Regions from separate parts of the Mesorhizobium sp. BR1-1-15 genome, predicted to be linked through region 2. Evidence: predicted binding sites of a transcription regulator. Region 2 holds the regulator's gene; each other region holds the start of a gene.
The links. Region 2 encodes HrcA, which represses chaperone genes, less so after heat shock. Its sites were predicted from a motif close to GTTAGCACTCNCNNNNNGNGAGTGCTAAC; they were not measured.

Region 1 (7,890 bases), on a different contig from region 2:
TATGCTCGACCGATAGAGCGGTGAAAAGTCGAAAGCGGTTCTCATAGCCATATCCTCCTTCGCTGAGCAACATGGGTACGAGGAGTGCCAAGGATGCGGCACTCCTTGACCTGCCGGCCCTTCCGGCGCCGGCGGAATCGATCTGGGAACTGACGGGCGTGGCGTCAAGAGGCCTGATCGAACGTCTCGTCGAGATTCCGGCGGCCCTTGACGCGGCCTGAACGGCTGACCATCTCGATCACGGATGGACGGTCGCCGGTGACGCCATCCGATTGCTTACTCGCAAAAAGACGTCAAAAAACGGAGGAAGTGATGAACGATATTCGGTTTCCCCAGCCGATTACCCTCGAATTGTCGGACGCCCCACGCAAGGTCGCCAGCAGCTTCGAGGCTCTGGAATGCCTGGATCAACAATGGCCGAAATGGGCGCGCGGACCAAGCTGGCGCGCCGCCGGCCGTGCATGCCGTGATGCGCTGGATGGCTGGCGCAGCGGGCGTGCCGCCTACAAGGCCTTCTTGAAGGCGGCCAAGCGAGCCGGCCTGACGAGGGGCCGCTCCGCTTCGCCCCAGCAATTCCGTTCCGCGGCGATGTCAAGGACGGCCCAGCCGATGGCTGTCAGAGCAGGATGACACGAATCCCATCACTCATCCTGCTCGGGAACTCTGATTTTAGGTATGCTCAATCGAGCCTTTGAGCGCGCCGCGTTGCAGGCGACGCGCTTCAGGTTTTTTGATCCGCTCAATGTGATCCGCTCAATGTGATCCGCTCAATGGATGGCAACGATGCCGTCAACGGCGCGCCATTCCGACGGTGTGATTAGACGATGATGTGCGACGCGCACGGAATGCAGCGTGCCGTCCAGTTCGCTTTCCCAATAGCCAAGGAAGCCCTTCAGCTCCGGGAAATCGGGAGCGAGGTCGTATTCCTGCCAGACATAGAGCTGCAGCAGGTTGGGGTAGTCAGGCATATGATAGTGAATCTCGGCCGTGGTCAGGCCGTAGCCGTCCATCTGCAGGCGGAATTCTCTGCTGACCGCAGTCACCATATGTTTCTCCTTTCGCTTACGACCTCATGCATTCATCCTGGCGAAGTCGTGCCGGAAGTCATCCGGCGTGGACCGCGGCGCCGGCACGTCGATGTCGAGCTTGCACAAGGCCTCCATGACGTGGTCGAAGGAAACCGGCCGCTCGACTCCCGGCGGCAGGCGCAGTTCCGGCATCGACTCCACCGCGCAGGCATCCGAGGCCCAAGACGACAGGATCGCCCGCTTTTCCCAGAGGTCGAGCGCGTCGTCTTCCAATACCTCGTCAGGATGTTTGAAGTGCCTCGCCGGCGAAAGCAGCCGGTCAAGCGAGGTGTCGGGCGTGTCAGTCAGGGAAGGCATGATCGGCGAAAATTTCTGTCGGTCCATCGCTGTCCTCCGTCTGCAAAAACTCCTCGATAGCGTCCAGTTTCCGGCTGTGCTTTGGCAGCGCCGGCCCGGATAATCTTGTTGGCTCTTCACCAAAATTCAAGCGGTGAAATCGTCGACCTGGCGAGAATCCCTGCATGATAACAACGCGTTGGCACTCTCATGCGACGAGTGCCAAAATTTTTGCGCGGACCTCTTGAAACCGGAAAATTCCAAAACTAGCTCGATATGCGCGCGCGATGCCTGAACAAGGGTCGCGGCACCTCTTGCCGGGCCGATATTGCCGGTCCGGCGCGGAGGAACCTCAAAAACTGTTTGTCCTTGAAGGAGAACGACATGACGTTCCGCCCATTGCACGACCGTATCCTGGTCCGCCGCATCGAAGCCGAGGAGAAAACGGCTGGCGGCATTATCATTCCCGACACAGCCAAGGAAAAGCCGCAGGAAGGCGAGGTGATCGCCGCCGGCCCCGGCGCCCGAAACGAAGCCGGGCAGCTACAGCCGCTCGACGTCAAGGTGGGTGACCGCATTCTGTTCGGCAAATGGTCCGGCACCGAGATCAAGCTCGGCGGCCAAGACCTGATCATCATGAAGGAAAGCGATGTGATGGGCGTGATCGAGCAGACCGCGACCGTGAAGAAGGCCGCCTGACGGCTTCTTGCCAAGTTATCAGTCAACGAAAGCTGCCTAAATTGAAGGAGTGATCCAATGGCTGCCAAGGAAGTGAAATTCCATACCGAAGCCCGCGAGAAGATGCTGCGCGGCGTCGACATTCTGGCCAATGCGGTGAAGGTGACGCTCGGTCCCAAAGGCCGCAACGTCGTTATCGATAAATCCTTCGGCGCGCCGCGCATCACCAAGGATGGTGTGACGGTGGCCAAGGAGATCGAACTGGAAGACAAGTTCGAAAACATGGGCGCGCAGATGGTGCGCGAAGTCGCTTCGAAGACCAACGACATCGCCGGCGACGGCACCACAACCGCGACCGTTCTGGCCCAAGCCATCGTCAAGGAAGGCGCCAAGGCCGTCGCCTCGGGCATGAATCCGATGGATTTGAAACGCGGCATCGACAAGGCCGTGGAAGCGGTCGTCGCCGAACTGAAGGCCAACGCCCGCAAGGTGACGAAAAACGATGAGATCGCCCAGGTCGGCACCATTTCGGCCAATGGCGATCCCGAGATCGGCCGGTTCCTCGCCGAGGCGATGGAGAAGGTCGGCAATGAAGGTGTCATCACGGTGGAGGAGGCCAAGACCGCCGAGACCGAACTGGAGGTGGTCGAAGGCATGCAGTTCGACCGCGGCTATCTCAGCCCGTACTTCATCACCAACCAGGACAAGATGCGCGTCGAGCTCGAAGAGCCCTATGTGCTGATCCACGAGAAGAAACTGTCCAACCTGCAAGCCATGCTCCCCGTCCTCGAGGCAGTCGTGCAGTCGGGCAAGCCGCTGCTGATCATCGCCGAGGATGTCGAGGGCGAGGCGCTCGCCACGCTGGTCGTGAACAAATTGCGCGGCGGCCTGAAGGTCGCGGCAGTCAAGGCGCCCGGCTTCGGCGATCGCCGCAAGGCGATGCTGGAGGATATTGCCATCCTCACCGGCGGCACGGCGATCAGCGAGGATCTCGGCATCAAGCTCGAGAACGTCACGCTGCAGATGCTGGGCCGCGCCAAGAAAGTGGTGATCGAAAAAGAAAACACCACCATCGTCGACGGCGTTGGCCGCAAGGAAGAGATCCAGGGCCGCATCGCCCAGATCAAAGCGCAGATCGAGGAGACTACCTCCGACTACGACCGCGAGAAACTGCAGGAGCGGCTGGCGAAGCTCGCCGGTGGCGTCGCCGTCATCCGTGTCGGCGGTTCGACGGAAGTCGAGGTGAAGGAGCGCAAGGACCGTGTCGACGACGCGCTGCATGCGACCCGTGCGGCGGTCGAGGAAGGCGTACTCCCGGGCGGCGGCGTCGCGTTGCTCCGGGCCGCCAAGGCGCTCGATGCCTTGCCGATCGACAATGCCGACCAGAAGACCGGTGTCGAGATCGTGCGGCGTGCGATCGAGACCCCGGTGCGCCAGATCGCGGAGAACGCCGGAGCCGAGGGCTCGATCATCGTCGGCAAGCTGCGTGAGAAGAGCGAGTTCGGCTGGGGCTGGAACGCCCAGACCAACGAGTTCGGCGATCTCTACGGCCAAGGCGTCATCGATCCGGCAAAGGTCGTGCGCACCGCGCTTCAGGATGCCGCTTCCGTCGCTGGCCTGCTGGTCACCACCGAGGCGATGGTGGCCGAGAAGCCAAAGAAGGAGGCCGCGACCCCTGCCATGCCCGCCGGCGCGGGCATGGACTTCTAGGACGCCGGGAGGCCGCCCGCTCCCACAAGTGGGCGGGGGCGCTTCCCGGGGAAAGTTTGGAGAGAGACCACTATGACCGGTATCGGTTCCGTTTCGGCGCCCACGCATCCGGCAAACGAATTTCTCGCCTACGAGGCAGAATGCAGGAGCGTGCTGGGGCCATTGTTGATGCGCGTTCTCGACATGGCCGAGTCCGCAGGCTGGAGCCGCCGTACGGCGGCGTCGACGCTGATGTTCCTGGCCGCGCAGCATGTGTCGGCAGCCTCGGAAGGCTCCGGCGGCTCAACCAGGGATGGAGGACGCGATCATCGGAGCCCCACAGCAAACGATGGACCGATGTCCGGTTGGGAAGAGGACCGACATGATCGTGGGCCAATTGCGTGAATGCCTGAAAACGTTGAGGTGGAAAGCGGCAGACCTCGTCGACGAGCTTGGTTGCCCGCAAAGCCAGGTCGCCGCCTGGCTCGATGGGCGGGCGCTTCCGCCGCTTTCCGTCCTTGCCTGGCTCGAGGCGCTCGCCAGGGCGCATAGAGCGCTACCGGCGCCTGGCCGAGGCTCGCCAGTGCTCAAGCCAAGCCCGGTCGAGCCAGCCGAGATCAGGCTCGCGGCTGCCGGAAATCCGACGACACCGGCGCACCCGCCCTATCCGCGCCGACCTGTCTTCTCGCACCAGGCTGCCCGACATGCTTCGGTTCGTTTGCCATCGAATGGAGGTTTAAATCATGGCACAGATGCGCTTTGAAGAACCCGTGACCATCTTGGTCGGAATGGGGCTTCCGGTGACGATCGAGACTGCGATGGAAGCATATGCCATGCTACAGGACTGGCCCGTTGCCAGCCGGAACGGCGCCCATGCCGTCGCCCTCAACGCTTGCAAAGCCGGCATTGCCGGCGAGATCGATGCGGAAACCGTGCGGGCGACCTTGATCGCCTTCGCGCGCCGCAATGACATTCTGGTGCCGAATATGATCTCGCCTGCCAGTATCGCATCCGGTAGCCGCGCCGTGCGAGCGGATTGAGTATCTATTTGCGACCTATCGGTGAGCGCCCCGGCGATCCAAAATGATCGGCCCGTCAGCCTCGAGCTGGCGGGCTGTCTCGTCGCCTCAGGCCGTTTCGACGAGACGCGAGCGTTTCTTCTCGGCGGCCGCCAGCAACTCGACGAAGGCGCGGACCTTGGCTGGCCGGAACCGGGCCGGAGGGAAAACGGCATGGATGCCGCCGGCAGGCAACATCCAGTCGGCAAATACCGGCACGAGACGTCCCTCGGCGATATCGTCGCCGACACTGTAGTCGGGAAATACGCCCAATCCGATACCGGCGAGCACGCAGGCAAGAGCCGCCGGGCTCTTGTCGCACATGATGACCGGGTTGAGTTCGGTCAACACCGTTTCTCCCTCTCTTGAAAACAGCCATTGGCCGATGCCGCGCAGCTGGGCGTTGCCGACCCAGGCAAGCGATCTTGCCTGGCGCGGGGCGACATCGGGCGGCAGGCTTGCGGCGAAGGTCGGGTTCGCCACCACGACCTGCTGTATCGTGCCCAGGCGCCGCGCCTGATTGGACGAATCCGCAAGCCAGCCGACGCGGATGCCGAGGTCGATCTGCTCGTCCACCAGATTGCTGACGGCGTCATCGAAAATCGCCTCGACGCGCATATGCGGATAAGTTCGGAGATAGGCGGCCATGACCGGCGCAACGATCTTCGTGCCATAGTCGAGCGGCGCGGTCAGCCTCAGCATTCCCTTGGGTTCGACTGCCCCGTGCGAGATCTCGCCATAGGCCGCTTCGGCTTCGCGCAGGATGATCATCGCGCGGTCGTAGAAGAGGCGACCCTCCTCGGTCGGCGTGACACGCCGCGTCGTGCGCCGCATGAGCGTCGCGCACAATTCCTGTTCAAGCCTGCCGATCTGGTGGCTGACCACGGCCTTGGCCACGCCAAGCCGGTCCGCCGCCGTGGTGAACGAGCCTGTCTCCATCACCGTGGTGAAATAGACAAGCCGATTGAGATTGAGGAGTTCGGTCACATGCTTTGTCTGATTAGATCAGACAGTTTGTATTATTGGACGCCATTTATTGCAAGACCATCACCTGCCACATGTAAGCCAAGACATTTGGCGGACGGGGCAGCTAATGCCACCGCAACGGAGACCGGGCGACCGTGGGCAATCCAGAAGTGACCTACCTTTTCGATCCGCTCTGCGGCTGGTGTTATGGCGCAAGCCCGATGCTCGAAAAACTGTCCGCCAGCGGCGTGCGCATCGAGCTCTTGCCGACCGGCCTGTTTTCGGGGGCAGGCGCCCGGCCGATGGATGGCGGTTTTGCCGCCCATGCCTGGGCGAACGACCAGCGCATCGAGCGCTTGACCGGACAGGTTTTCACGCAGGGCTATCGGGACAACGTGCTGAATGTTCGCGGCACGTTGCTGGATTCCCATGCCGCGACCCTCGCGATCACCGCGGCGGGCCTGGAAGATCCCGAGCGCCGGCTCGCCGCGCTGAAGGCGATCCAGAACGCGCGCTATGTCGATGGGCGCGATATCGTCACGGTCGGCGGTGTCGCCGAGGTGCTCGCCGCCGCCGGCATGGCCGATGCCGGCGAACTGGTGAAGGCGCCAACCGAAGGATTGCTGACAGCTCACCGCGAACTGGTCGGCCGAGGCCGCGCGCTGTTCCAGCGCTTGCATTCCAATGGCGTGCCTTCGCTCGCCATCATCAGCAACGATGCGCCGCGCCTCATCGGTTCGAACGCGCTGTTCGGCAGTTTCGACAATCTCTTCGCTCATATCGCGGCCGCGTGATCCCCAACCGACCTCCAACAAGGAATGGAAAAAGACATGGCAAAAGTCGCTCTCATCGGCGCATCGGGCGCAGTCGGTTCGCGCCTGCTCAAGGAACTCTCCGGCCGTGGCCACACAGTCACCGGCATCGCCCGCAATCCTGAAAAAATCGCGGCGCTGCCTGGCGTGACGGCCAGGAAGGGCGATGTCTTCGACATGGAAGGCCTGGCCAAGCTGATCCGCGGCCATGATGTGGTGATCAGTTCGGTGCATTTCCTCGACAGCGATGCCGACACGCTGATCGCCGCGGTGCGAGCCTCCGGCGTGAAGCGCTACCTGGTCGTCGGCGGTGCGGGCAGCCTTGAGGTCGCGCCCGGCAAGCGGCTGGTCGACACGCCCGAATTTCCCGACATCTACAAGGCCGAGGCGCAGAAGGGCGTCGACTTCCTCGACAAGCTGAAGACCATCGATGACCTCGATTGGACGTTCCTGTCGCCATCCGCCATGTTCATCCCGGGCGAGCGGACCGGCAAGTTCCGCCTCGGCAAGGACACGCTTCTGGCTTCGGACAAGGGCAGCAGCATTTCCTTCGAGGATTACGCCATCGCGATGGTCGACGAGATCGAGAAGCCCGCCCACATAAAGCAGCGCTTCACCGTCGGTTATTGACTAGGCAGGCCAGGCCAGCTGCTTCTTGTCCACCAACATTCTAAACGTCGCCCGTCATCGTCGCTCGCAGCCATGCCGTGATGGCATCGAGGTCGATCGGTTTCGTCGTGTCGACGTCGAAGAGCGGGCCGCGCCGCAGCGGTTCGGCGCGCCTGGCGAGTTCGATCAGTTCGGGGATATAGGCCGCGCCTGGATGGCCGGGGAGACGCTGGCCGAGCCGGGCGCCGTAACGCTCGGCAAGGACTTCGCCGGGCGCATGGCACCAGATTTCGACGGTCTGTTCGACCCCGGCATTCCTGAGATGATCCTCGAGCAGCTCGCGCGGCTGGAAACCGAACCAGGCGTCGACGATGAATGTGGAACCCGCTGGGGCTTCGCCGACGACTGACCAGATCGCCTGATAGCTGGCGCGGCCGAGCGTGCGGTTGAAGGCGCGGTCGCCGCCGCCGAGCACCTCGAGAAACGGATTCTTGATTGTGTCGAGCGCAAGCAACGGCCATCCCATGCGGTCGGCGATGCCGCGCGACACCGTGCTCTTGCCGCTGGCCGGGATGCCGTTGACCAGCACGGCGCGCCTTGCCGCGCCGGCTTGCACAAAATGCCGGCCAAAAATCGGCGCTGTCGCCATGTCTGTTCCGGCCAGCGCCTGCAATCCTGCCCCGATCACGCCGGCCTCGTCGCCGAGCTGCGCCG
Region 2 (7,890 bases):
GGCGAGGTCGGTGACGTAAAGAGCGGATTCAAGAATTGCAGAGGGGATCACGAGGCACCCCCCTCTGGCCTGCCGGCCATCTCCCCCGCAAGGGGGGAGATTGGCGGCGTTGCCGAAAGCGCTCGTCCTGCAATGCCGGAGATTGGCGAAGGCAGAGGTGACAACCGATCTCCCCCCTTGAGGGGGAGATGGCCGGCAGGCCAGAGGGGGGCGCCTGGGCTCGACATTGAAAGCCTAAACCACCGCCATCTGCTGCAAACTCACCAGTCGCTGTATACCTTTCTTGGCCAGGCCCATCAGCTCGGCGAACTGCCCTTCCGAAAAGGGCTCGCCCTCGGCCGTGCCCTGGATCTCGACGATGCCGCCCTTGCCGGTCATGACGAAATTGGCGTCGGTGCCGGCGGAGGAATCCTCGAGATAGTCGAGGTCGATGACCGGCTGGCCGTCATGGATGCCGCAGGAAATCGCCGCGACATGGTCCTTCAGCACCTTGGCGAGGCTCACCATCTGCCGCGCTTCCATCCAGCGCAGGCAATCGTAGAGCGCCACCCAGCCGCCGGTGATGGAGGCGGTGCGGGTGCCGCCATCGGCCTGGATGACGTCGCAGTCGACGGTGATCTGCTGCTCGCCCAGCGCCTGCAGGTCGACCACGGCGCGCAGCGAGCGGCCGATCAGCCGCTGGATCTCCAGCGTGCGCCCGCCCTGCTTGCCGGCGGAGGCCTCGCGGCGCATGCGCTCGCCTGTCGAGCGCGGCAGCATGCCGTATTCGGCCGTCACCCAGCCCTTCCCGGAATTGCGCATCCAGCCCGGCACCTTTTCTTCCAGGCTTGCCGTGCACAAGACATGCGTGTCGCCGAACTTCACCAGGCACGAGCCTTCGGCATGTTTGGAGACGCCGCGCTCGAAGGAGATGGCGCGCATTTCGTCGAACTGGCGTTTGGAGGGGCGCATTCGGCCTGCTTTCTTGTCAGCTTTTTTGAATCTTGGCCGGCTTTTAGACGCATGCGGGGCACGGCGTAAAGGAAAATGGACCGGCGGCCGCAAACGCGGCGGCACCGGGGCGATCGCGCAACGCGACACCGGGTGATCGCAAACGGCGACACCGGGTGATCGCAAGTGCGACACCGGCTGATCGCGCAACGCGACACCGGGTGATCGCAAGTGCGACACCGGGTTGCGCGCAGCGCCGCGAAGTCTATATCCTTGAACCGGAGGTTATGGCCGAAATGACCAAGGCAGTCGATCCCGCTTCGCAGTCGCTCGCTCTTCACGCGCCGGCACTTCAGGCGCTCGACATGCGTTCGCGCGACATCTTCCGGCGTATCGTCGATTCCTATCTGAGGGACGGCGAGCCCGTGGGATCGCGCAGCCTGTCGCGCATCCTGCCGTCCTCGCTGTCGCCCGCCACCATCCGCAACGTGATGAGCGACCTCGAACATCTCGGCCTGATCTACGCGCCGCACATCTCGGCCGGCCGCCTGCCGACGCAGGCCGGCCTGCGCTTCTTCGTCGACGCCTTCATGGAATTGGGCGACCTCTCCGACGAGGAGCGGCGCAGCATCGAGGCGCAGGTGCGCGCCTCCGGCTCGGGCGCCACGCTGGAACACATGCTGACCGAGGCCAGCCAGATGCTGTCGGGCATGTCGCGCGGCGCCGGCCTGGTGCTGGCCGCCAAGAACGAGGTGGCGCTCAAGCACATCGAGTTCATCCAGCTCGAGCCCACCAAGGCGCTGACCGTGATGGTGTCGCAGAACGGCGACGTCGAGAACCGGGTCATCGATCTGCCGGCCGGCATCACCGTCTCGCAATTGCACGAGGCCTCGAATTTTCTCAACGCCCATATTCGCGGCCGTACGCTGGCCGAGGCGCGGGCGGAGGTCGAGCGTATCAAGGAAGAGACAAGGGCAGCGCTCGACACGCTGTCGCAGGACCTGGTGGAGAAAGGGCTGGCGGTGTGGGCCGGCGCGGAAAGCGGCCTGCCGGCGCGCCTGATCGTGCGCGGCCGCGCCAATCTGCTCGAAAACGTCACCGCCCAGGCCGACATCGAACTCCTGCGCCACCTGTTCGAGGACATGGAGACGCAGGACGGGCTGATCCAGCTGCTCGACCTCGCCGAGGCGGGACCGGGCGTGCGCATCTTCATCGGCTCGGAAAATAAGCTTTTCTCGCTCTCCGGCTCGTCGCTGGTCGTGGCGCCTTACCGCGACAAGGACGCCCGCGTCGTCGGCGCGCTCGGAGTCATCGGCCCGACCCGGCTCAACTATGCCCGCATTGTCCCGATGGTCGACTATACGGCGCAGCTGATATCGCGCATGCTGCGCTGAGAGCTGGGATCGATCCAGACGGCCGAGGAGAGAAAAGATGGCGCTGGAATCGTTCAAGGCCCAGATCAGCCTGCTGCTGGAGGAGATGGTCAACCAGCCTGAGGATGTGCGCGAAGTGCAGGAGCAATTGCGCGAGAAGCTGCGCGAAATCCGCGCCATGGGCATGCCGCTGCCGGCCGATCTCGTCGAACTGGAAAAGAACCTCGACGCCGATCTCGATCTCGACGCGGATAGCTGACCCGAATTCCTTCAACTCCCCGTGTCGTCCGGAACGACTGCCGAGCCCGCCCGTTCCCTTGATGCATGTGACTTCGGTCTTGGGACAACGACATGCATGAAGAAGCGAGAAGCTGGAGACTGGGATGATCCGACTTGCCGGCGCCGTGGTAATCGCTGCTGCCTTGCTCTTCGCCGCGACGGCATTGGCCCAGCAGGAAGAGCCGGTGCTGAAGGGCGCGGCCGCATTCGGTGACTGGCGGGCCGATGCGCCGGGCGTGCGCCGGTTGATCAGCCCGCAAGACCAGCCCAGGCCCTATGTCACCAGATCCGCCTCGAACGGCGCCGGTCCGGTGCAAAGGCCGCAAGGCGCCGAGCCGCGGCTGCCGGCGGGCTTTTCGGCGGAACTGATCGCTTCGGGCATCGACAATCCGCGCGTCGTGCGCGTCGCGCCCAATGGCGACCTGTTCGTCGCCGACAGCGAGGCCAACCAGATCCGCGTCTACCGTCTCGGCGAGGGCAGCGCGAAACCTGTCAGGGACGGCATCTTCGCCCGCAATCTCAACCAGCCCTACGGCATCGCCTTCTACCCGCCAGGGGACAACCCGCAATGGGTCTATGTCGCCAACAGCGACAGCATCGTGCGCTTTCCCTACCGCGATGGCGACCTGGAGGCCTCCGGCGAGCCGGAAACCATCGTCCGCGATATTCCGGCCACTCATCACTGGACCCGCGACATCGCCTTCTCGCCGGACGGCAAGACGCTGTATCTCTCGGTCGGCTCCGGCTCGAACGCCGCCCAGGACATGGCAAGGAAACCGCGGGGCGGGCTCGACGCCTGGGCCAGGTCGAAGCCGCTCGGCGCCACCTGGGGCGCGGAGGAAGGCCGCGCCGACGTCAGGGCTTTCGACCCGGACGGTAGGAATGGGCGCATCGTCGCCACCGGCCTGCGCAACTGTTCGGGCATGGCCATCCAGCCGGCGGCGGGCGCGCTGTGGTGCGTGGTCAACGAGCGCGACGCGCTCGGCGACAACGTGCCGTTCGAATATGCGACCGAAGTGAAGGAAGGCGCCTTCTACGGCTGGCCCTGGTACTATATCGGCGACAATGAGGATCCGCGCCACAAGGGCGCGCGTCCCGACCTTGCCGGCAAGGTCACCGTCCCCGACATTCTGATGCAGGCGCATTCGGCGCCGCTCAACATCGCCTTCTACGACGGCAGGAATGTCCGCGCAGGATCCGGTTTTCCGGCCGAATACAGGGGCGACGCCTTCGTCGCCCTGCACGGTTCGTGGAATCGCGGCAACAGGACTGGCTACAAGGTGGTGCGGCTCAAGTTCAAGGACGGCAAGCCGACCGGCGAATATGAGGATTTCATGACCGGCTTCGTCACCTCCGGCGGCGAGGTCTGGGGCCGGCCGGTCGGCGTGGCGGTGGCGAGCGACGGCGCGCTGATCGTCACCGAGGACGGCAACGGCACCATCTGGCGCGTGACCTACGGCGACGGCCGGTCCTGATCCGCTGGGAGGCCTCGAGCACGGGGCATGCCTGGTGCAACCAAATCCGGCTCCAGGCAATTCCCGCCCGCGAAACTCTGTGCGACAAGGCGCCGTCCCAGCAGTTTCGCGGACGCAAGGCTCAATCCATGACCCTCACCGGCTTCCTCGCCTACAGCGCCGCCCTCGGCTTGGCCGCGGCCATTCCCGGCCCCGGCGTCACCGCGCTTGTGGCGCGCGCGCTCGGCTCCGGCTTCCGCTCGTCGCTGGCCATGTCCTTCGGCCTGATGCTCGGCGACCTTCTTTATCTCACCGCCGTGGTGCTTGGGCTTGCCTTTGTCGCGCAGACCTTCGGCCTGGTGTTCCTCGCCGTCAAATGGGCCGGCGTCGCCTATCTCGCCTTCCTCGGCTGGCGCTTCTGGACCGCCGGCATCACGCCCGAGACGGTCGAGGCCAGGAAAGGCAAGGGCGGGCTGGCGTCGAGCTTCCTCGCCGGCCTGACGGTGACGCTCGGCAATCCGAAGACGATGATCTTCTATCTCGCCATCACGCCGACCATCGTCGACCTCAAGACCATCACGCTGGCCGATTACGGCGTCCTCGCCGCACTCACCGTCCTCGTCCTGTTCGTGGTGCTGGTGCCTTATCTGGCGCTGGCGGCCAAGGCGCGCTGGTTCCTGCGCTCGCCGCGCGCCCTGAAGGCGCTGAACCGCACCGCGGCCGGTTTCATGGTCGGCGCGGCGGCGGCGATCGCCGCCCGCCAATAGGGCCATTTTTGCCAAGGCATTCCGCCGGGCCGGCTTTTGCGGGAACGCTTTTCCGAGGCCGAGGCGTTTTAGACACGGGCCCCACTCGGATATTTTCGGGCGACGGTCTATCTTGCGTCCGTGGAAGGCCTATCTTGGCGGCCATCCGTCTGAGATCAGTTCATCCGCCTGACATTCTGGGAGCCAAACCAATGAACAAGTCCGCCGCCTCCGCTCGTGTTCCCGGCCGTGGCCGCATCTACAATTCCATCACCGATACGATCGGCGACACGCCACTGGTGCGGCTCGACAAATTCGCCAAGGAGAAGGGCATCGTTGCCCATCTCCTTGCCAAGCTCGAATTCTTCAACCCGATCGCCTCGGTCAAGGACCGTATTGGCGTGGCGATGATCGAGGCGCTCGAGGCATCGGGCAAGATCGCTCCCGGCAAGACGACGCTGATCGAGCCGACTTCGGGCAATACCGGCATCGCGCTTGCCTTCGCCGCCGCCGCCAAGGGCTACAAGCTGATCCTCACCATGCCCGAAACCATGTCGGTCGAGCGCCGCAAGATGCTGGCGCTGCTCGGCGCCGAACTGGTGCTGACCGAAGGGCCGAAAGGCATGAAGGGCGCCATCGCCAAGGCCGACGAACTGGCGGCCACCATCCCCAACGCCATCATCCCGCAGCAGTTCGAGAACCCGGCCAATCCCGAGATCCATCGCACGACGACTGCCGAGGAGATCTGGAACGACACCCATGGCGAGGTCGACATCATCGTCTCCGGCATCGGCACCGGCGGCACCATCACCGGCGTCGGCCAGGTGCTGAAGAAGCGCAAGCCTTCGCTGCATGTCGTCGCGGTCGAACCGGAAACCTCGCCGGTGCTGTCGGGCGGCCAGCCCGGTCCGCACAAGATCCAGGGCATCGGCGCCGGCTTCGCGCCAAAAATCCTCGACACCACCATCTATGACGAAATCGTCACGGTCTCGAACGAGGATTCGGTCGCCAATGCCCGCCTCGTCGCCCGGCTGGAAGGCGTGCCGGTCGGCATCTCCTCGGGCGCCGCTTTGCAGGCGGCGATCGTCGTCGGCTCGCGGCCGGAGAACAAGGGCAAGAACCTGGTGGTGATCATCCCGTCCTTCGCCGAACGCTACTTGTCGACCATCCTGTTCGAGGGCTTGGGGGCGTAGGGTCTTCGTTGGGCGAAGCGATACGGCGCGTCGCCTGTCGAGTTCGACACGCTCTCTTCTGCCCTGCCGGGCGCTTAACACAAAAGGCGCTTAGCCTGGCCCGCTGAAAAAACCCGCGGTGGCGGCTGCCACGGGCTTGAGCAGCGCCCTGCTTCCGGTTCATATCGCCCCCGGCCCCCGCAGGGCCGGCGGAGGACCTCATGTACAAGCTCTACACCCGTCCCGGCAGCGGCGGCTTCGTTGTCGAGGCGGCCCTGGCGCTGGCCAAGGCGCCGTTCGAGCAGATCGACGTACCGAAATCCGACCGGCCCGATCCCGCTTTCCTCCACATTAGCCCGCTGAACCAGGTGCCGGTGCTGACCTTGCCGGACGGCCGCTCGCTGACCGAATCGGCGGCCATCTGCATCCTGCTCGCCGAACGCCATCCGCGGGCCGGACTGGCGCCGGCGGCCGATGAACCGGCCCGCGCCGACTTCCTGCGCTGGATGGCGTTCATGTCGTCCGCCCTCTATCCGGCGGTGCTGCGTTTCTACTACGCGCCGCGCTACACGGCCGACGCCGACGGCGCCAAGGCCGTCAAGCAGGCGGCCGTGGCCGAGATGGACCGCGGCTTTGCCGTCATCGACGCCGCCTTGCGCGGCCGCGACTGGCTGGCAGGCGAGGCGATGTCGGTGGCCGATATCTATCTGGCCATGCTGGTGGCCTGGCATCCCGACAGCGGCAAGGCACGCACCGCCTGGCCCGACATCGAACGCCTGTGGGCCAGGCTTCGCGAGCACCCGCTGATGAAGACGCTCAACGCCTCGCACGAAATGTGGCCGGGCTGAACGGGTCGCCGGCAAAGCACCGCCGTCGGGCATTTCAATGCCTGAGCGTCGCGCGTTTTACCTGCAGGAAGCGGCGTACCGCCGGATCGCTTTCGAGGCCGATCGCGCGGTCATAGGCCTCGACCGCCTGCGGCACCTGGCCGAACCTGGCCAGAAGGCCGGCGCGGGCGGCCCAATAGGGCTGGTAATCATTGAGCCGCTTGTCGTCGCCAAGCACGTACAGCGCCGCCAGCCCCGCCACGGCGCCCTCGGCTTCGGCGATCGCCACCGCGCGGTTGATCGCCACCACGGGCGATCGTGCGATCGAAAGCAACGCGTCGTAGAATTCGCGGATCGCCACCCAGTCGGTCTCGCCGCTCAGCCGCCGCGCCGCGTGAACGGACTGCACGGCCGCTTCGAGCTGGTAGCGGCCGATGGCGCCCATGGAGGCGGCGCGGCCGAGCAGGGTTTCCGCCTCGTCGATCAGGGCATGATCCCAAAGCGCATGATCCTGCTCGGCGAGCGGCACATAATCTCCGGACCCATTGCGGCGCGCGGTGCGGCGCGCTTCGGCGAACAGCATCAGCGCAAGCAGGCCCAGCGCCTCCGGTTCGTCCGGCAGCAGCGAGGCCACCAGCCTGCCGAGCCAGATCCCTTCGGTGGCCAGGTTCCGGCGCCGCGTCTCGCTGCCCGCCGGGTCGGACCAGCCCTCGGCGAAGGTCGCGTATATGGCCTCCAGCACGGTATCCAGGCGCTCGCCGAGTTCGGCTCGCTCCGGTACGCGGAACGGAATGCCGGCTTCACGGATGCGGGCCTTGGCCCGCACCAGGCGCTGGCCCATTGTCGCCGGCGGGACCAGGAAGGCGGAGGCGATCGTCGCGGCGTCGAAGCCAAGCACGGCCTGCAGGATCAATGGCGCGCGCACGCCAGGTTCGATCGCCGGATGCGCGCAGGCGAACATCAGCCGCAGCCGCTCGTCGGGCAGGTCCTGGTCGGTCATGCACGCCTCCGCCTCCTCGGCAATCAGCTTGAGATGGTCGCGGCCGGCTTCGCTGGTGAGCCGCCGCCGCACCGCGTCGACACGCCGCCGCCTTGCCACGGCAAGCAGC
Region 3 (7,890 bases), on a different contig from region 2:
GCGGCAAGATCGCGGTAGAACGCGGCCTTGTCCGAAGTGTCGATGGCTTTGGCTGCGAACATGGCTTGTCTCCGAACTGAGAATCGCGGTTCCGTTTTCCGCAGGCGCTCTGCACCAAACGACCACCGGAACAGTCTACCGTGAATCCTACCCGCCACGAAAGCCGCAAGATCAGGATCGCTGCCGGCGTCATCGCGGATGCGTCGGGCCGGCTGCTTTTGGTGCGCAAGCGCGGCACCAGCGCCTTCATGCAGCCCGGCGGCAAGATCGAGCCGCGCGAGTCCCCGCTCGATGCTCTGGTGCGTGAATTGCGCGAGGAACTCGGATTGGCGGTCGACCCCGCCACCACCTCCTGGCTCGGCCTGTTCTCGGCCACGGCCGCCAACGAGCCGGACAGCACGGTCGAGGCGGAATTGTTCGCGCTCTCCATCGACGGCCAGCCGATAGCCGCCGCCGAGATCGAGGAGATCATCTGGCTGGAGCCCGGCTCGACCAATTCCGTCGAACTTGCGCCGCTGACGCGCGATGTGGTGCTGAGGTTGAGCGGAATGTAGCGGCGGCGGCGCCGCTATTACATCGGACGCTTGGGGTCGCCCTTTTGTGGCGTTGCCGGGTCGGGCTCGGATTTCTTGTGCTTGTCGGCGGCAATCCTGCGGATGCGGTCGAAGCGGCTTTCCTCTGTCGTTTCGGTCGTGACGACCGTCTGTGGCTTCTGCACGAACACGATCATGGATCGATCTCCTGGGCCAGAGGCCTGCGCGCCGGGGGAGAATCCCCCGGCGATAGTCGTCTCGCCTGCGGCAAAGGCCGGTTCGGCGAGATACGGATCAGGTCTGAAAGACGGCTTTTATGAAACCACCTTCGCGAGCCGGCCGAATCCTAGTAGCCGCCCATGCCGCCACCGCCGCCCGCAGGCGCGGCATCCTTGGCCGGAATGTCCGAGATCATCGCTTCGGCGGTGATCAAAAGCGCGGCGATCGAGCCGGCATCCTGCAACGCGGTGCGCACCACTTTCGCCGGATCGACGATGCCCGCCTTGATCATGTCGACATACGCCTCGTTCTGGGCATCGAAACCCTGGTTGTGATCCTTGCTGTCGGAGAGCTTGCCGACGACAACGGAGCCTTCAACGCCCGAATTCTCGGCGATCTGGCGGAGCGGCGCTTCGAGTGCCCTGAGCACGATCGAGATGCCGGCGGTGACATCGGCATTGGCGCCGTTCAGGCCGGCAAGCGCCGTCCTGGCACGCAGCAGGGCCACGCCGCCGCCCGGCACGATGCCTTCCTCGACCGCCGCGCGCGTGGCGTTCAGCGCGTCGTCGATGCGATCCTTCTTTTCCTTGACTTCCGACTCGGTGGCGCCGCCGACGCGGATGACGGCAACGCCGCCGGAGAGCTTGGCCAGCCGCTCCTGCAGCTTCTCCTTGTCATAGTCGGAGGTGGTTTCCTCGATCTGGCCCTTGATCTGGGCGACACGCGCCTGAATGGTCGCCTTGGTGCCGGCGCCGTCGATGATCGTGGTGGTGTCCTTTTCGATCAGCACGCGCTTGGCGCGGCCGAGCATCTCGATGGTGACGTTCTCCAGCTTGATGCCGAGATCCTCGGAGATCATCTGGCCGGATGTGAGCACCGCGATGTCTTCCAGCATCGCCTTGCGGCGGTCGCCGAAGCCCGGCGCCTTGACGGCCGCGACCTTGAGGCCGCCGCGCAGCTTGTTGACGACCAGCGTCGCCAGAGCCTCGCCTTCGACGTCCTCGGAGATGATCAGCAGCGGCCTGCCGCTCTGCACCACCGCTTCGAGGATCGGCAGCATTGCCTGCAGATTGCCGAGCTTCTTCTCGTGGATGAGAATATAGGGCTCTTCCAGCTCCGCGCGCATCTTGTCGGCATTGGTGACGAAATAGGGCGAGAGATAGCCGCGGTCGAACTGCATGCCTTCGACGACGTCGAGTTCGGTGTTCGCGGTCTTGGCTTCCTCGACGGTGATGACGCCGTCATTTCCGACCTTGTCCATCGCCTTGGCGATCATCTCGCCGACGCTGGTATCGCCATTGGCGGCGATTGTGCCGACCTGCGCGATCTCGGCCGACGATTTGACCTTCTTGGCCTTCGCCTTGATTTCCACGACGACGGCCGCGACGGCCTGGTCGATGCCGCGCTTGAGGTCCATCGGGTTCATGCCGGCGGCAACCAGCTTGGCGCCTTCGCGCAGGATCGAGGCGGCCAGCACCGTGGCAGTGGTGGTGCCGTCGCCGGCGAGGTCGTTGGTCTTCGAGGCCACTTCGCGCACCATCTGCGCGCCCATGTTCTCGAACTTGTCGGCAAGCTCGATTTCCTTGGCGACGGTGACGCCGTCCTTGGTGATGCGCGGCGCCCCATAGGCCTTGTCGATGATGACGTTGCGGCCCTTGGGGCCGAGCGTGACCTTGACCGCATTGGTGAGGATCTCGACGCCGCGCAGCATACGGTCGCGCGCATCGGTGGAGAATTTGATTTCCTTGGCAGACATGATTTTATCCAGTTCGCATTTGGAGTGGAGCCGTCACCGCGCAGAGGCGCGGCGCTTCAGTCAGGCGGCCTTCTTGGCTTCGACGCTCTTTTCGATAACGCCCATGATGTCGGCTTCCTTCATGATCAGAAGATCCTCGCCGTCGATCTTGACCTCCGTGCCCGACCATTTGCCGAACAGGATCAAGTCGCCGGCCTTGACGTCGAGCGGAACAAGTGCGCCGTTTTCGTCGCGGGCGCCGGGACCAACCGCGATCACTTCGCCTTCCTGCGGCTTTTCCTTGGCATTGTCGGGAATGATGATGCCGCCCTTGGATTTGATATCGCCTTCGGCGCGCCGGATGACGACGCGGTCGTGGAGTGGCCGAAATTTCATGAGAACTTCTTTCTGGGGCCGGCATAGGCGGCCGCCCCCTTCTATAGGCTCTTTGGCACTCGATAGATAGGAGTGCCAAAATTTATTCCGAGCGGATATTGAATAACCATAGTATTATTTCGGCACCCGGTTTCATCGGGTCGGAAGACGAGCAAATATTTCAAAAATTTGAATTTTCCGGCAGAGTGCCTATTTATCGGACAAGTTCATTTTCACGATTTCAGACGCAAGGGAGATTTCCTCGATGGCCGACGGCAACCAGACGATCATGGAAAAAGCTGAAGCGCGCTTTGTCGACAAGCAGAAGAAGACGGCGGAGCGCAACAAGGCAACAGCCGAATATATGTCCGAAGCGAGGGCCAGGGAGATCAAGACGGCAAGGCTGAGGCAATTGCGGCTGGCCAAGGAAGAAGCCGACCGCGTGGCCGAGGCCCTGAACCCGACGCCGAAGAAGAAACGCGCGGTGAAGAAAACGACGGAGGCAAAATCATGAGCCTGACCTTCCCCAACCGCAGCCGCAGCTACGACGAGGCCGGCAAGCGCATCCGGTTCGTCGGCTATGACGGCATGTTTCAGATTTCCTTCTCGGTCGCCGCCGATGCCATGACGAGGATGCAGCCGGCGACGGCAGCCAATGAAGCCGGCTATCTCGCCACCTTCGACACCGAGAGCAGTGTCATCCGCGACGTAGCGTCAAAGGCCTATGACCGCACGCGCAAGAGCATGTATGTGCTGACGGCCGACGACTTCCGCTGAGACGACAGGCGGGCGGCGCTGGATCAGGATTTACGCTCCGCCTTCTCCCGGCGCTTGACGTCCCGGACATTCATCTGATCGACCATGGCGTTGGCGTCGCGCGGGCTCATGCCGACCATCGCCCTTTGCCTGACGACGACGGGCTGGCCGGTAAAGACGTCGATGATGGCCCAGCTTTGGGGCAAGTCCATGCGCAGTGCGTAGCGGTTGGCCATTTGCCTCAGCCCTGCAACATGAAGAAGACCATGCCCAGGACCGATATCGTCCAGGCGACGACCGACAGTTTCAGCACCATGCCGCCATGGGCGGCCAGAGTCTCCCGCAGCCGCGGGGCGATACCTGCCGACGGGACCGGTTCCACCGCGACGACACGGGGTCCCTTGGCGCCAAGTTTTCCAAAGACGGGCAACAGCGACGGTTCACGCACGAAAATGGCCTCGAATGTCGGGGAAAGTCGGAGCGGGCAAGCTCTCGCCCTTCCATAGCACTCTTTTGGCGAGTGCCCTGCATGCCAAATGCAAATAGGCTTCTTTAACGCCGGCCGCATGCCACGTGACCCCGATCGTCAGATGCTGAAAGCGCGCAAGTCGGCTGGGTAGCAGTCTTCTTGCCGGCGCGTCAGCGTCACAACGAAGACGAGGACCTGTCCGGCCCAGGCCGCAAATGCAAGCTGGCAAGACCCATCGCCCTTGATGGTCCGACGCAGGCTCTACGTCATATGATTTTTTGGAGGCCTCGCCTCGGGATCGAACCGAGGCTTCAGAGATTTGCCGTCTCCAGCGTAGCCGCTCCGCCACGAGGCCATGACTAGCGAACTAACCGATAATATTTGCGCAAGCGTTAAGACCGAAGAGTCGTTTGTAGACATGTCGCCGATTGCTGCTTTGGTTGGCTCGCGCCGTGGGCAGCACTGACGGCTGCCGATCAGGAATTCGCCTGATGAACTCGCCGGGCGCCGAGCCCGTGAGCCCGCCCTCCGGCGGCCACTTCGCGCCACCGGAGGACCAGCCACTTTTCCTCTTGAACAGCCTCTGGATCTGGCTTAGTTTGGGTTTGAGAAAAGGTTTTTCCAAACGTTTCCAAGCGGGCTCGGCCATTGGCCGGGTCTCATTCCGACCTGTAAGAGAAAACCTTTTCCCAATCGGGATTTTCGCCGCAATGGCATTGGACGATCAGCCAGCCTTTCCCAAGCCCGTCACCTTGCGTGACGTGGCGGCCGAGGCTGGCGTCAGCGTCGCCACCGCCTCGAAGGCGCTCAACGATCAGGGCCGCATGACCGCCGAGACCCGCGAGCGCATTCGCGAGACCGCGCAGCGCCTCGGCTTTCGGCCCAACAGCCTGGCGCAGAGCCTGCTGCGGCGACGCTCCTTCACCGTCGGCCTGCTCACCAACGATACCTATGGCCGCTTCTCGCTGCCGCTGATGTCGGGCATTTCCGACGCGCTGGTCGACGCCGGCGTCTCGGTATTCCTGTGCAATGTCGAGGAGGATCCGCGTCTCGGCCAGCTCCATGTCGAGGCCATGCTCGACAAGCGCGTCGACGGCATCATCGCCACCGGCAAGCGCATCGACCGTCATCTGCCGGTCGACCTGTCCAATCTGCGCATTCCGGTGATCTATGCCTTCACCCAGCCCGATCCCGACGCCGTCGCCTTCGTCTCCGACGACGCTGGCGGCGCGCGGCTGGCAGTGGAGCATTTCTGTCGGCTCGGCCGCAGGCGCATCGCCCATGTCTCGGGACCGGCGAGCTTTGCCGTGGTGCACGCCAGGGCGCAGGCCTATCGCGATGTTCTGACCGAGAACGGCCTGTCGGTCACCGAGCCGCTGCTCGGCTCGTGGTCGGAGGCCTGGGGACACGAAGCCGTGGCGAGGCTGTTCGACGGCGCGGCCGACGACGCAAGCGAAAGACCGGACGCCGTCTTCTGCGGCAACGACCAGATCGCGCGCGGCGTCATCGATGCCTTGCGCGAACGCGGTCTCGACGTGCCCGGCGATGTCGGCGTCATCGGTTTCGACAATTGGGAGATCGTGGCCGAAGCGACGCGCCCGCCGCTGACCTCGGTCGACATGAACCTGGCTGCGCTCGGCCGCGAAGCGGGGCTGACCTTGCTTTCCCTGGTCGGCGGCAAGCCCGCCGCGCCAGGCATCCGGAAACTGCCGTGCCGGCTGGTGGTGCGTCAGTCCTGCGGCCGCCTGCCGGACGGCTGAAGAACCAAACGCCGCAATCGGCGGCAAGCCGCGCATCGCGGCCAAAACGTGGAGGAGGAGAACATGAGGACTTTGATTGCCAAGCTGGCCTTGACGGCCGCCGTACTCGGCGGCGGGCTGCAATTTGCCGCCGCCGAGACCGCCAACATCTGGGTGCGCGCCGACGGCTCGAACTTCATGCCGCGCATCGTCGATGCCTACAACAAGGGCCACACCAACCAGATCAAGCTCGACATCATCCCCAACGCCGAGATCATTCCGAAATACGGTGCTGCCGCCGCCGGCGGCACGGCGCCCGACGCGCTGTCGCTCGACCTGATCTACACGCCCTCCTTTGCTGCCGCCGGTCAGTTGGAGGACATCACCGACTGGGCCAAGTCGCTCCCCTATTTCGCCAGCCTGTCGCCGGCTCATGTGAAGACCGGCACGTACAAGGACCGCATCTACGGCCTGCCCTTCTCCGCCGACGCCTCGGTGCTGATCTGGAACAAGAAGCTGTTCAAGCAGGCCGGCCTCGACCCCGAAAAGGGCCCGGCCAATTGGGCCGAGATCGAAGCCGACGCCGAAAAAGTCAACGCGCTCGGCGGCAACATCAAGGGCTTCTACTTCTCCGGCAATTGCGGCGGCTGCAACATCTTCACCTTCACGCCGCTGGTCTGGGCCTCGGGCGGCGACATCCTCTCGCAGGACGGCTCCAAGGCGACGCTGGACAGCCCGCAGCTGCGCGGCGCCATCGATCTCTATCGTTCGATGGTCAAGAAGGGCCTGGTGCCGGAAGGCGCCCAGACCGACACCGGCGCCAATTTCTTCGCCGCCTTCGCCGGCGGCAACATCGGCATCTCGCCGTCGGGTGCCTTCGCTATCGGCGCGCTCAACACCCAGTATCCCGATATCGACTACGGCATCACCTTCCTGCCGGGCAAGGATGGCGGCTGGTCGTCCTTTGCCGGCGGCGATAATTTCGTCGTCACCAAGGGCACCAAGAAGATCGATGTGGTGAAGGAGTTCCTCGACTTCGCCTATTCGCTGGAAGGCCAGACGATCCTGGCCAAATATGGCAGCCTGCCGGTGCGCGGCGACATCGCCAAGGACGCGCTGAAGGACCTCGACCCGCGCTACCAGGTCGCAGCCGAGGCCATGGCCAAGGGCAAGACGCCCTATTCGGTGGTGTTCAACGACCTGATCAACTCCGCCAACGGCCCGTGGACGCAGATGGTCAACGAGGTGTTCTTCGGCGACGACGTCGACGGCGCCATCGCCAATGCGCAGGAGACCATGCAGTCGATCATAGACCAGGCGCCGCAGAAATAGGCGCCTGCCGGCCGCCCGCCTGTCTCCCTGAGCGGGTGGCCGGATATTGTTTGGTTCAGATACAGGGCTATCGCGTTGAGAAGACTCACTAGCATCGACAACTTGGGACCTAGCGCACTTCGCCTCCCCTTCTCCCCTTGTGGGGTGAGAAGCGGTCCGCGCAGCGGACGAAAAGCCAACTGCTTGGCTTTTCGAGCTTCGAACGCCCTGAGCCTGCGAAGGGCCGGGTGGTGGCCGACCCACTCTGCCGTGTCCCCGCTGCTTCGCAGCGTCCCGGTGTTCGCCGGCCTTTCATCGTGCCACTGGCACGATGAATTCGCCTCCGGCGAACCGGCCGCTCACCCCACAAGGGGAGAAGGAAAAGCGGGCCAGCCATGACCACCATCACAGCAACCACCGCCCCGCCCCGCGCCCGAAAACTCGTCGGTGCCGGTCGCCGGCAATGGATCGGTCTCATCTACGTCGCGCCGGCCGTGGCGCTGGTCATGGTGTTCTTCGTCATCCCGCTCGGCATGACGGCGTGGATGTCGCTGCACAACTGGCCCCTGATGGGCGGGCACTCCTTCATCGGCCTCGACAATTACGTCGCGATCCTGCGCGACACCAGGTTCTGGAATGCGCTGAAATTCACCGGCTATTACACGGTGATCGTCACCATCGCCATCTTCGCCGTCGCCTTTCCGCTGGCCATCTTCATCGAGCGGCCGCGCCCGCTGACCAATCTCTACCGCA
Region 4 (7,890 bases), on a different contig from region 2:
AAGACCGCGATCGATCCGAACTGCTGCAGCACCGCCTCGCTTTGCGTCGGACGCAGGAAGGCGTAGTCGCCTGACCTGGTGGTGGCATCGCCGGGCAGGCCCATGAACTGCTGGTTCGAGGAAAGGCCAAGCAGGCCATTGGTCTCCATGCCTTCGGGAAACACCGGTTCGGCCATCCATTTGCCGCCATAGAGATAGCAACCCTTGCGCGGAAACCGGCCGACCGTCTGCAGCAGGCGGGTGACCGCCGGCGGGCCTGGCAGCATCGGCTCGACCACCTTGAGGATAGGCGTGGCGATGAAGGCCGCGGGCTGGAAGCCGTCGAGGCCGGGCGTGTCGAAATCCCCGGGCAGCACGAAGGCCGACCCGATCGACACTTCGTTGGCCATGCCGCCATGGTGAAGCAGTGCCGTCTTCGAGCCGCCGATGTTCAGTATTCGGCGCTGGTCCTCGCCGAGAGCCGCGATGAACGCCGCGGCCCGCTGCGACGCCTCTGCCAGCGCCTTTTTGGGACCGCCGAACAGACCGGGAATGTGCGGCGCGTGCGCCTCGTAGGCCATGACGCCTTCGCAGCGCAGCCGGGCGGGCAGCGCGTTCAATGCCTTCGACAGCGCGCGCGGTTCCGGGAACCCGCCCCGATGCAGCCCGACATCGATCTCGAAAGCGATGCGCAACCCGATGTCCAGTTCGGCGGCCAGAGCGCCGTATTCCGCCAGTCTCTCCTCGCTGTCGATCAGCCAGCAGATACGCGACCAGTCGGCGGTACTGCTTGAAATCGCCTGCTTTGCCGCGCCGACCGGCATCGGCTTGCCGTAGAGCATGTCGGCATCGGGAAAAGCGTCGAGCACCGCGCTTGTGATCGGCGGATGAAACGTCATGAAGCGATGGGTGCCGAGCGCCCCGGCGATGTGCGAAAGCAGCGGCAGGCAAGCAAGCGACTTGTCGACCAGCCGCACGGCAAGGCCGGGCGCCAGTCTCTGCTTCACCAGGTCGATGTTGCGGTCCAGCCGGTCGCGGTCGAGCACGAGACAAGGCTGAAAGACGCCGGCCGCCCTCAACGCATCCGACAGCGCGGTGAAATAGCCGCTCATTGGCCGATGCCGAACAGGCCGGCCATGTAGGGCGAGACGAAACGGTTCTCGGGATCGATGTCTCCCCGAACGGCCATGGCATCATCCCAGCGCGGATAGAGCTTTTTGAGATCCGCCGCCTTTAGGCTGTGCATCTTGCCCCAATGCGGCCGGCCGCCATGCCTGCGGAAGATCGGCTCGGCCGCCCGCATGAAGGGCTCAGGGTCGTTGGCGGCATCGTGATGAATGGCGATCGAGCAGGTCAGACGCTTGTAGAAGGGCGAAAGCCAGAACATGTCGGGTGCCACCGAGCGCACCTCCATCGGAAAATAGACTTCCGGAAAGTGCTTCTCGGTCAGCTCGATGATCTGCGTGATCACCTTCGGCCCCTCCTCGAAAGGCAGATGATACTCCATCTCGTTGAACTTGGTCTGGCGGTCGCTGGCATAGACGTTGAGCCAGTCCTGCACATAATCCTCGGCCGGCACCTTCTTCACGGCGCCGCGGATCAAAGAGCGGCGCAGCCACGGCAGCCGGCGCAGCCCCCGGCTCAGCTTGCGTAGCGTCGCCAGGCCAGCCTCGTCGTCGTCGGTCGGCCTGGTGGTCGGGTTCGCGTCGCTGAGGTCGCTGGCGATGAACTGCGCGTAGCCGGAAAACGGAATGTAGTAGAATTCGGCCGACCGGTGCGCGGCCATCATCATCTCGAAATCGCGCAGCATGTCGGCGATCGGCAGCACCCATTTGCGGCGGCGCAGCCGGTGGGTCGCGATGTTGTTCAGCGTGACTTCGGTCAAGATGCCGAAGGAGCCGAGCGCAACGCCCATCGCCTGGATCATGTCCTGGTCGCGGGTCCGATCGAATTCGCGCAACTCGCCCCGTCCGTCCACGATCTGCACCGTCTCCAACTGGGTGTGATAAGCACCCAGCGTCGGCCCGGAACCATGGGTGGCGGTGCCCAGCGCGCCGCCGATCGCCTGGCGGTCGATGTCGCCCATGTTGGGAAGCCCCTGGCCGATGCCCTGCAGCATGTGCATCAGCGGGCCGAGCCGGGTCCCTGCCCGCACCCGCGCGCGATGGCTTTGTACATCGTGCGAGACCAGCCCCTCGATCTTCTCTAGGGAAACGATCGAGCCTTGCGATGCCACCAGCGGCGTGAAGGAGTGGCCAGCACCCGCCACGCGCAGCGGCCCAGGTCCCGTGCGCACCAGATCGGCAAGCTCGCCGGCGTCGGTTGGAGTGGCGACCAGCTTCGGCTCGGCGCGCACGAAGCCCGACCAGTTGCTCCAGTTCCGCGCGGTGATCGTCGACATCTAGCCGTCCCGTCAGACGCGCCGACGGCGCATAGTGGCCACGAACAGGCCAAGCAGGGCCACGCTGGCAAACGCGCTTGCCGCGGCGAATTCCGGCACGGGCCGGAAATCCTTGCCATTGATGAGCAGCGACGCCGCCACCGGCCCGATCGCCAAGCCGAAGAGCTGTGCGGCCGGCACCAGCAGCACGGCGGTACGCGTCTCGTCGGCCGTGATCGCCAGCCGGATCTGATAGGGTACGATGAACAACAGGATGAAGCCCATGACCAAGGCGGCGATCCAGAATGTCGTCAGGCCAGGTGCGCTGGCAAGAACAAGGGAGGAGACCAGCGCGACGGCACCGATGGCCGTAATGGCAATGCGGTAATCGATGCGCGCCTCGAACACGGTCGCCGTCATCGCGCCCAGGACCTGCGTCGCCAGGCTGGCCGAGACGATCAGACCGACGGTCCAGCTATCAATCCCATATTGCGCACCGAGCGGTTCCAGGAAGGCCCAGATCGCGCCGAAGAATATGAAGTAGCAGAAGACCGACAATAGCGCGGTGATCGACGGAACCGTCAGCACATTGGCCAGGTTCTCCTCTTTCGGCAGGTCGGCGTAGTCACCGGGTACGGTGAAAGCGGCCGCCAGCGAAACGACGCAGACGACGGCAAGCACGATGAAGCCGCCGGACGACCCTGCCTTGGGAATGACATAGAGTGCCAAAAGCAGAGCGAGCGCACATTGCGCCAGGGTCTGCAGCGTCACGAAATAGCCGCCGATGCGCTCCGCCCGTCGCGAACGGGCGATCAGTTCGGTGGCGATCGCGACCAGACCACCTTCAGCCAGCCCGGCGATGGCGCGGGCGGCGATCAACGCATTGGCGCTTGCGGCATGGGCGGTCCATACATTCGCCAGGGCCAGCAGGATCAAAAGGACGGCGCTTTTCCAGCGCATGTTGCGCGCGGAAAGCAGCATCGCCACCACGGCTGAACCGATGGCGATCGCGATCATCTCCGCCGTGGCGACCAGCGCCAGTTCATCGCCGCTGACATGGCCCTCGGTGTAGAGCGCGCCAAGCAGCACGGGCTGAAGCCCGAGGATCAGCAGCCCGACCGAGCCGATCCATAATGCGGAGCCGAGCTCGACGCCGGTCGGGTTGCCGACCAGCCAATCGCCATTTTCCGCTTGTACGGCTTGCGTCGCAGTCACGAGGCGCCTCCCAACGTCCTTGCAGTGCGATAAAAAAGCTGACAACTTGTCAGCATTACGAAACTGATACTTGATCATGTTTCTTGTCAACCGGGAATTTTGAAGCTCTCGCGAGAGATTGGGCGCATGGCGGAAGCAAGGCGGATGGCGACGGCGCCGAGGCGCAGGCCCAAGCAGGAGCGGAGCCGCGAACGCATCGACGCGATCCTTTCGACGACCATGCGGCTGATCGGCGAAAAAGGCATCGACGCGGTGACGATGAAGGAAGTGGGCGCACTGGCGGGCGGACCGATCGCCACCGTCTACCATTATTTCCCCAACAAATCGGCGATCCTGGCGATGCTCTATGAGCGCTTCTCGGAGGAAAGCCGCGCACGCTTCGGCGAGATCATCGCCGAAATAAGTGGGCTTGAGGACGTGACGGCTGCCGCGGACCGCATGATCGAGGACTATTACCGGCGCGTGGCCGACGACCCGGCCATCCAGGATCTGCAGAACGCGATACAGGCTGACAAGGCGCTGCAGAACCTCGACATTGCTGAGACAAGGCACCAGGCCAAGATGTTCTGCGACCACGTCGCTCCGATGCTGCGGCCCGACCGGCGCGAAGACTTCGCGCGCGTGGTGTTCCTGATCTTCCAGCTTGCCGGCGGCGTCGTGCGGCTGGCACTGACGCAGGACGAGAAGGAAGGCCGGCGCACGATCGACGACTACAGGTCCATCATCCACACGCAGCTGAGACTGTTTCTATAGTTTTCGGCGGCGGCTTTCGCGCCCCTCTCCCGTGACATCGACACGTCTTGCGTATCGAAGTATCGGGCGGCAGGATCTCTGACCGATAGCGGCAGAGCACCCCTTCGCGCCTGTTTCGCCGTCGATTGCGGGAGGAACCGGCGCATTTCGCATGAAAGGCCAGCGGCAACTGGCACGTTCTGCGAGCGGGCTTTCGCGGAAAACAAAATTTCGCGCCGCTGCCCGCTCGCGCGCGCCTTGACTCTCGCCAGCCAGCAGCCTATTTCACCGCCACGTTAGCACTCGCCCTGGGTGAGTGCTAACCACAGGTCCGGTACCGCCGGGCTTTGTAGATTGTCCGGCTTCGCCGGACGGAGGAACTGTTTCTCACCGTTCTCATCGAGGAAGAAAACATGGCAAAGTCGAAGTTCCGCCCGCTTCATGACCGCGTGGTCGTACGCCGGGTCGAATCCGAATCCAAGACCGCCGGCGGGATCATCATCCCCGACACGGCGAAGGAAAAGCCGCAGGAAGGCGAGATCATCGCCGTCGGCTCCGGCGCCCGCGACGAAGCTGGCAAGCTCGTGCCCCTGGACGTCAAGGCTGGCGACCGCATCCTGTTCGGCAAGTGGTCGGGCACCGAAGTCAAGCTCAATGGCGAAGACCTTCTGATCATGAAGGAATCCGACATTATGGGCATCATCGGCTGAATATCGGCCTTTCCATCAACTGAATCTTGAATCTTCGGGCTCGATCCGAGCCCCTGCCAGGAGTTGAACATGGCTGCCAAAGACGTAAAATTCTCCCGCGACGCCCGTGAGCGCATGCTGCGCGGCGTCAACATCCTCGCCGACGCGGTGAAGGTCACGCTCGGCCCCAAGGGCCGCAACGTCGTCATCGACAAGTCGTTCGGCGCACCGCGCATCACCAAGGACGGCGTCACCGTCGCCAAGGAAATCGAACTTGAAGACAAGTTCGAGAACATGGGCGCGCAGATGGTCCGCGAAGTCGCTTCGAAGACCAACGACATCGCCGGCGACGGCACCACGACCGCGACCGTTCTGGCGCAATCGATCGTCCAGGAAGGCCACAAGGCGGTTGCCGCCGGCATGAACCCGATGGACCTGAAGCGCGGCATCGACCTGGCCGTGACCGAAGTGGTCGCAGCTCTCGGCAAGGCCGCCAAGAAGATCAAGACCTCCGAGGAAGTCGCCCAGGTCGGCACCATCTCGGCCAATGGCGACGAGTCGGTCGGCAAGATGATCGCGGAAGCGATGCAGAAGGTCGGCAACGAAGGCGTCATCACCGTCGAGGAAGCCAAGACCGCCGAGACCGAGCTGGAAGTCGTCGAAGGCATGCAGTTCGACCGCGGCTATCTCTCGCCCTACTTCGTCACCAACCCCGATAAGATGGTTGCCGATCTCGAGGACGCCTACATCCTGCTCCACGAGAAGAAGCTCTCCAATCTGCAGGCCATGCTGCCGGTCCTGGAAGCGGTCGTGCAGACCTCCAAGCCGCTGCTCATCATCTCGGAAGACGTCGAAGGCGAGGCCTTGGCCACGCTGGTCGTCAACAAGCTGCGCGGTGGCCTGAAGATCGCTGCCGTCAAGGCTCCGGGCTTCGGTGATCGCCGCAAGGCCATGCTGGAAGACATCGCCATCCTCACCGGTGGCCAGGTCATCTCCGAAGACCTCGGCATCAAGCTCGAGAATGTCGGCCTCAACATGCTCGGCCGCGCCAAGAAGGTGTCGATCTCGAAGGAGAACACCACCATCGTCGACGGCGCCGGCAAGAAGGCCGAGATCCAGGGCCGCGTTGCCCAGATCAAGCAGCAGATCGAGGAGACCACCTCGGACTACGACAAGGAGAAGCTGCAGGAGCGTCTGGCCAAGCTCGCCGGCGGTGTTGCCGTTATCCGCGTCGGCGGTGCGACCGAAGTGGAAGTGAAGGAAAAGAAGGACCGCGTCGATGACGCCCTCAACGCGACCCGCGCGGCCGTAGAAGAAGGCATCGTTGCCGGCGGTGGCGTGGCCCTGCTGCGCGCTTCGGGCAACCTCAAGGCCACCGGCGTCAACTCCGACCAGGCCGCCGGCATCAACATCGTTCGCCGCGCACTGCAGGCCCCGGCCCGTCAGATCGCTGCCAACGCCGGTGCGGAAGCATCGATCGTTGCTGGCAAGATCCTCGAGAACAAGGGCGCGACCTTCGGCTACAACGCCCAGACCGGCGAATATGGCGACATGATCGCCATGGGTATCGTCGATCCGGTCAAGGTCGTGCGTACGGCTCTCCAGGACGCGGCCTCGGTCGCCGGCCTGCTGGTCACCACCGAAGCCATGATCGCGGAGGCTCCGAAGAAGGAGTCGGCTGGCGGCGGCATGCCTGGCGGCATGGGCGGCGGCGGCATGGGCGGTATGGGCGGCATGGACTTCTAATCCAGCCATCTGCTTTATGCATGCGGAAAGGGCGGCAGCGATGCCGCCCTTTTCTTTGCACATTCAGGCTTTGCTTCAGCGTAGTCGGTTGGAACCAGCGTCAGACAGCAGTGCTCTCCGCTTGCCGCGTCGCCTTGCCGGCGAGGACTGCCTGCTCGATCAGGGTAGCCACCTCATCGGCCACGACGTTGATCGATGAGCGATCGCGGGTGGCGCGGGCAATCACCATCAGGCCTTCCAGCGAGGACTCGACCAACAGCGCCAGCGCCCGTGCGCGGCGCTCGACCACCCCTGCCCTGACAAACGCCTGGCGCAGCAGGCCGATCCACTGCTCGAAAGCGGAGCGGCAGATTTCCTCCAAGTCCGGCACGTCGTTCGGCGCATCGAGCACGACCGGCGCGATCGGGCAGCCGAGCGAGAATTCGTTGTCCTCCAGCATGCGAGCGACCGACTGGTAAATGTGGTGAACGGCAACCGCCGGATCGCTTTCCGCCGCCAGCTCGGCGCCAAGCCTCTCAGTCACCTCGGCCACGCTGGCGCGCGTCACTTCGACGACCAGCTGATCCTTGCCACCGGGAAAGTGGAAATAGAGCGAGCCGCGCGGGGCGCCGCTGGCGCTCAGTATGTCATTGAGCGAAGTGCCGTGATAGCCGCGCCGCCTGAGCAGCAATCCGGTCGTTTCGAGTATGCGGGCTCTCGTATCGTTCGCCATGTCAACCTCTGTCAGGAGAGATCCTTATAAGCCTTGCCAGAAATATGACAACTGGTCTACATAATATGTAGATCAGTCTATATAATCGAGAGCCGAAATGCGCAGCTATCGTCTTGAGGGTTTGGGCGGAACCGAATGTCTGGTGATGCGGGAAGAGGTGCGACCGGAGCCAAGTCCCCAGGAGATCGTGGTGCGGGTGCGCGCCACCTCGCTCAACCGACGCGATACGATGATCCTCAATGGCACCTACCCCCTGACACCGCGCCGCGGGATCGTTCCGCTCAGCGACGGCGCCGGCGAGGTCGTCGCCATCGGCGATGATGTCACACGCTTTGCCGTCGGCGACCGTGTCACCGGCAGCTATTTCGCCCGCTGGATCGATGGCCGCATCAATGCCGGACTGATCGACCAGCTCGGCTGCACGCTGGATGGCATGC

Region 1: LB541_RS18625 (co-chaperone GroES) is a predicted target of HrcA. The motif match lies at 1,563-1,591, and genes of this name have one in related genera.
Region 3: groES (co-chaperone GroES) is a predicted target of HrcA. The motif match lies at 2,935-2,963, and genes of this name have one in related genera.
Region 4: groES (co-chaperone GroES) is a predicted target of HrcA. The motif match lies at 4,602-4,630, and genes of this name have one in related genera.

The regions. Positions count from the first base shown of each region.
Region 1 is NZ_JAIUIF010000010.1:141,999-149,888, forward strand. Features, by position in the region: gene LB541_RS18600 (Hsp20 family protein) at 1-45, opposite strand, end outside; gene LB541_RS18605 (hypothetical protein) at 72-221, shown strand; gene LB541_RS18610 (DUF982 domain-containing protein) at 208-630, shown strand; gene LB541_RS18615 (usg protein) at 768-1,046, opposite strand; gene LB541_RS18620 (hypothetical protein) at 1,071-1,412, opposite strand; gene LB541_RS18625 (co-chaperone GroES) at 1,749-2,063, shown strand; gene groL (chaperonin GroEL) at 2,121-3,752, shown strand; gene LB541_RS18635 (hypothetical protein) at 3,825-4,136, shown strand; gene LB541_RS18640 (DUF982 domain-containing protein) at 4,475-4,771, shown strand; gene LB541_RS18645 (LysR family transcriptional regulator) at 4,859-5,776, opposite strand; gene LB541_RS18650 (DsbA family protein) at 5,911-6,549, shown strand; gene LB541_RS18655 (NAD(P)-dependent oxidoreductase) at 6,586-7,197, shown strand; gene LB541_RS18660 (ROK family protein) at 7,238-7,890, opposite strand, start outside.
Region 2 is NZ_JAIUIF010000005.1:32-7,921, forward strand. Features, by position in the region: gene rph (ribonuclease PH) at 235-951, opposite strand; gene hrcA (heat-inducible transcriptional repressor HrcA) at 1,227-2,324, shown strand; gene LB541_RS10725 (hypothetical protein) at 2,362-2,562, shown strand; gene LB541_RS10730 (PQQ-dependent sugar dehydrogenase) at 2,687-4,057, shown strand; gene LB541_RS10735 (LysE family translocator) at 4,186-4,803, shown strand; gene cysK (cysteine synthase A) at 4,995-5,975, shown strand; gene LB541_RS10745 (glutathione S-transferase family protein) at 6,176-6,802, shown strand; gene LB541_RS10750 (RNA polymerase sigma factor) at 6,837-7,890, opposite strand, start outside.
Region 3 is NZ_JAIUIF010000007.1:60,118-68,007, forward strand. Features, by position in the region: gene LB541_RS14365 (GAF domain-containing protein) at 1-62, opposite strand, end outside; gene LB541_RS14370 (NUDIX hydrolase) at 141-554, shown strand; gene LB541_RS14375 (hypothetical protein) at 572-730, opposite strand; gene groL (chaperonin GroEL) at 880-2,508, opposite strand; gene groES (co-chaperone GroES) at 2,569-2,883, opposite strand; gene LB541_RS14390 (hypothetical protein) at 3,128-3,376, shown strand; gene LB541_RS14395 (DUF1488 domain-containing protein) at 3,373-3,639, shown strand; gene LB541_RS14400 (hypothetical protein) at 3,663-3,854, opposite strand; gene LB541_RS14405 (hypothetical protein) at 3,860-4,066, opposite strand; gene LB541_RS14410 (LacI family DNA-binding transcriptional regulator) at 4,798-5,847, shown strand; gene LB541_RS14415 (ABC transporter substrate-binding protein) at 5,911-7,158, shown strand; gene LB541_RS14420 (carbohydrate ABC transporter permease) at 7,533-7,890, shown strand, end outside.
Region 4 is NZ_JAIUIF010000013.1:51,671-59,560, reverse strand. Features, by position in the region: gene LB541_RS21030 (DSD1 family PLP-dependent enzyme) at 1-1,091, opposite strand, end outside; gene LB541_RS21025 (D-arabinono-1,4-lactone oxidase) at 1,088-2,380, opposite strand; gene LB541_RS21020 (MFS transporter) at 2,393-3,574, opposite strand; gene LB541_RS21015 (TetR/AcrR family transcriptional regulator) at 3,701-4,327, shown strand; gene groES (co-chaperone GroES) at 4,720-5,016, shown strand; gene groL (chaperonin GroEL) at 5,086-6,741, shown strand; gene LB541_RS21000 (TetR/AcrR family transcriptional regulator) at 6,842-7,453, opposite strand; gene LB541_RS20995 (zinc-dependent alcohol dehydrogenase family protein) at 7,551-7,890, shown strand, end outside.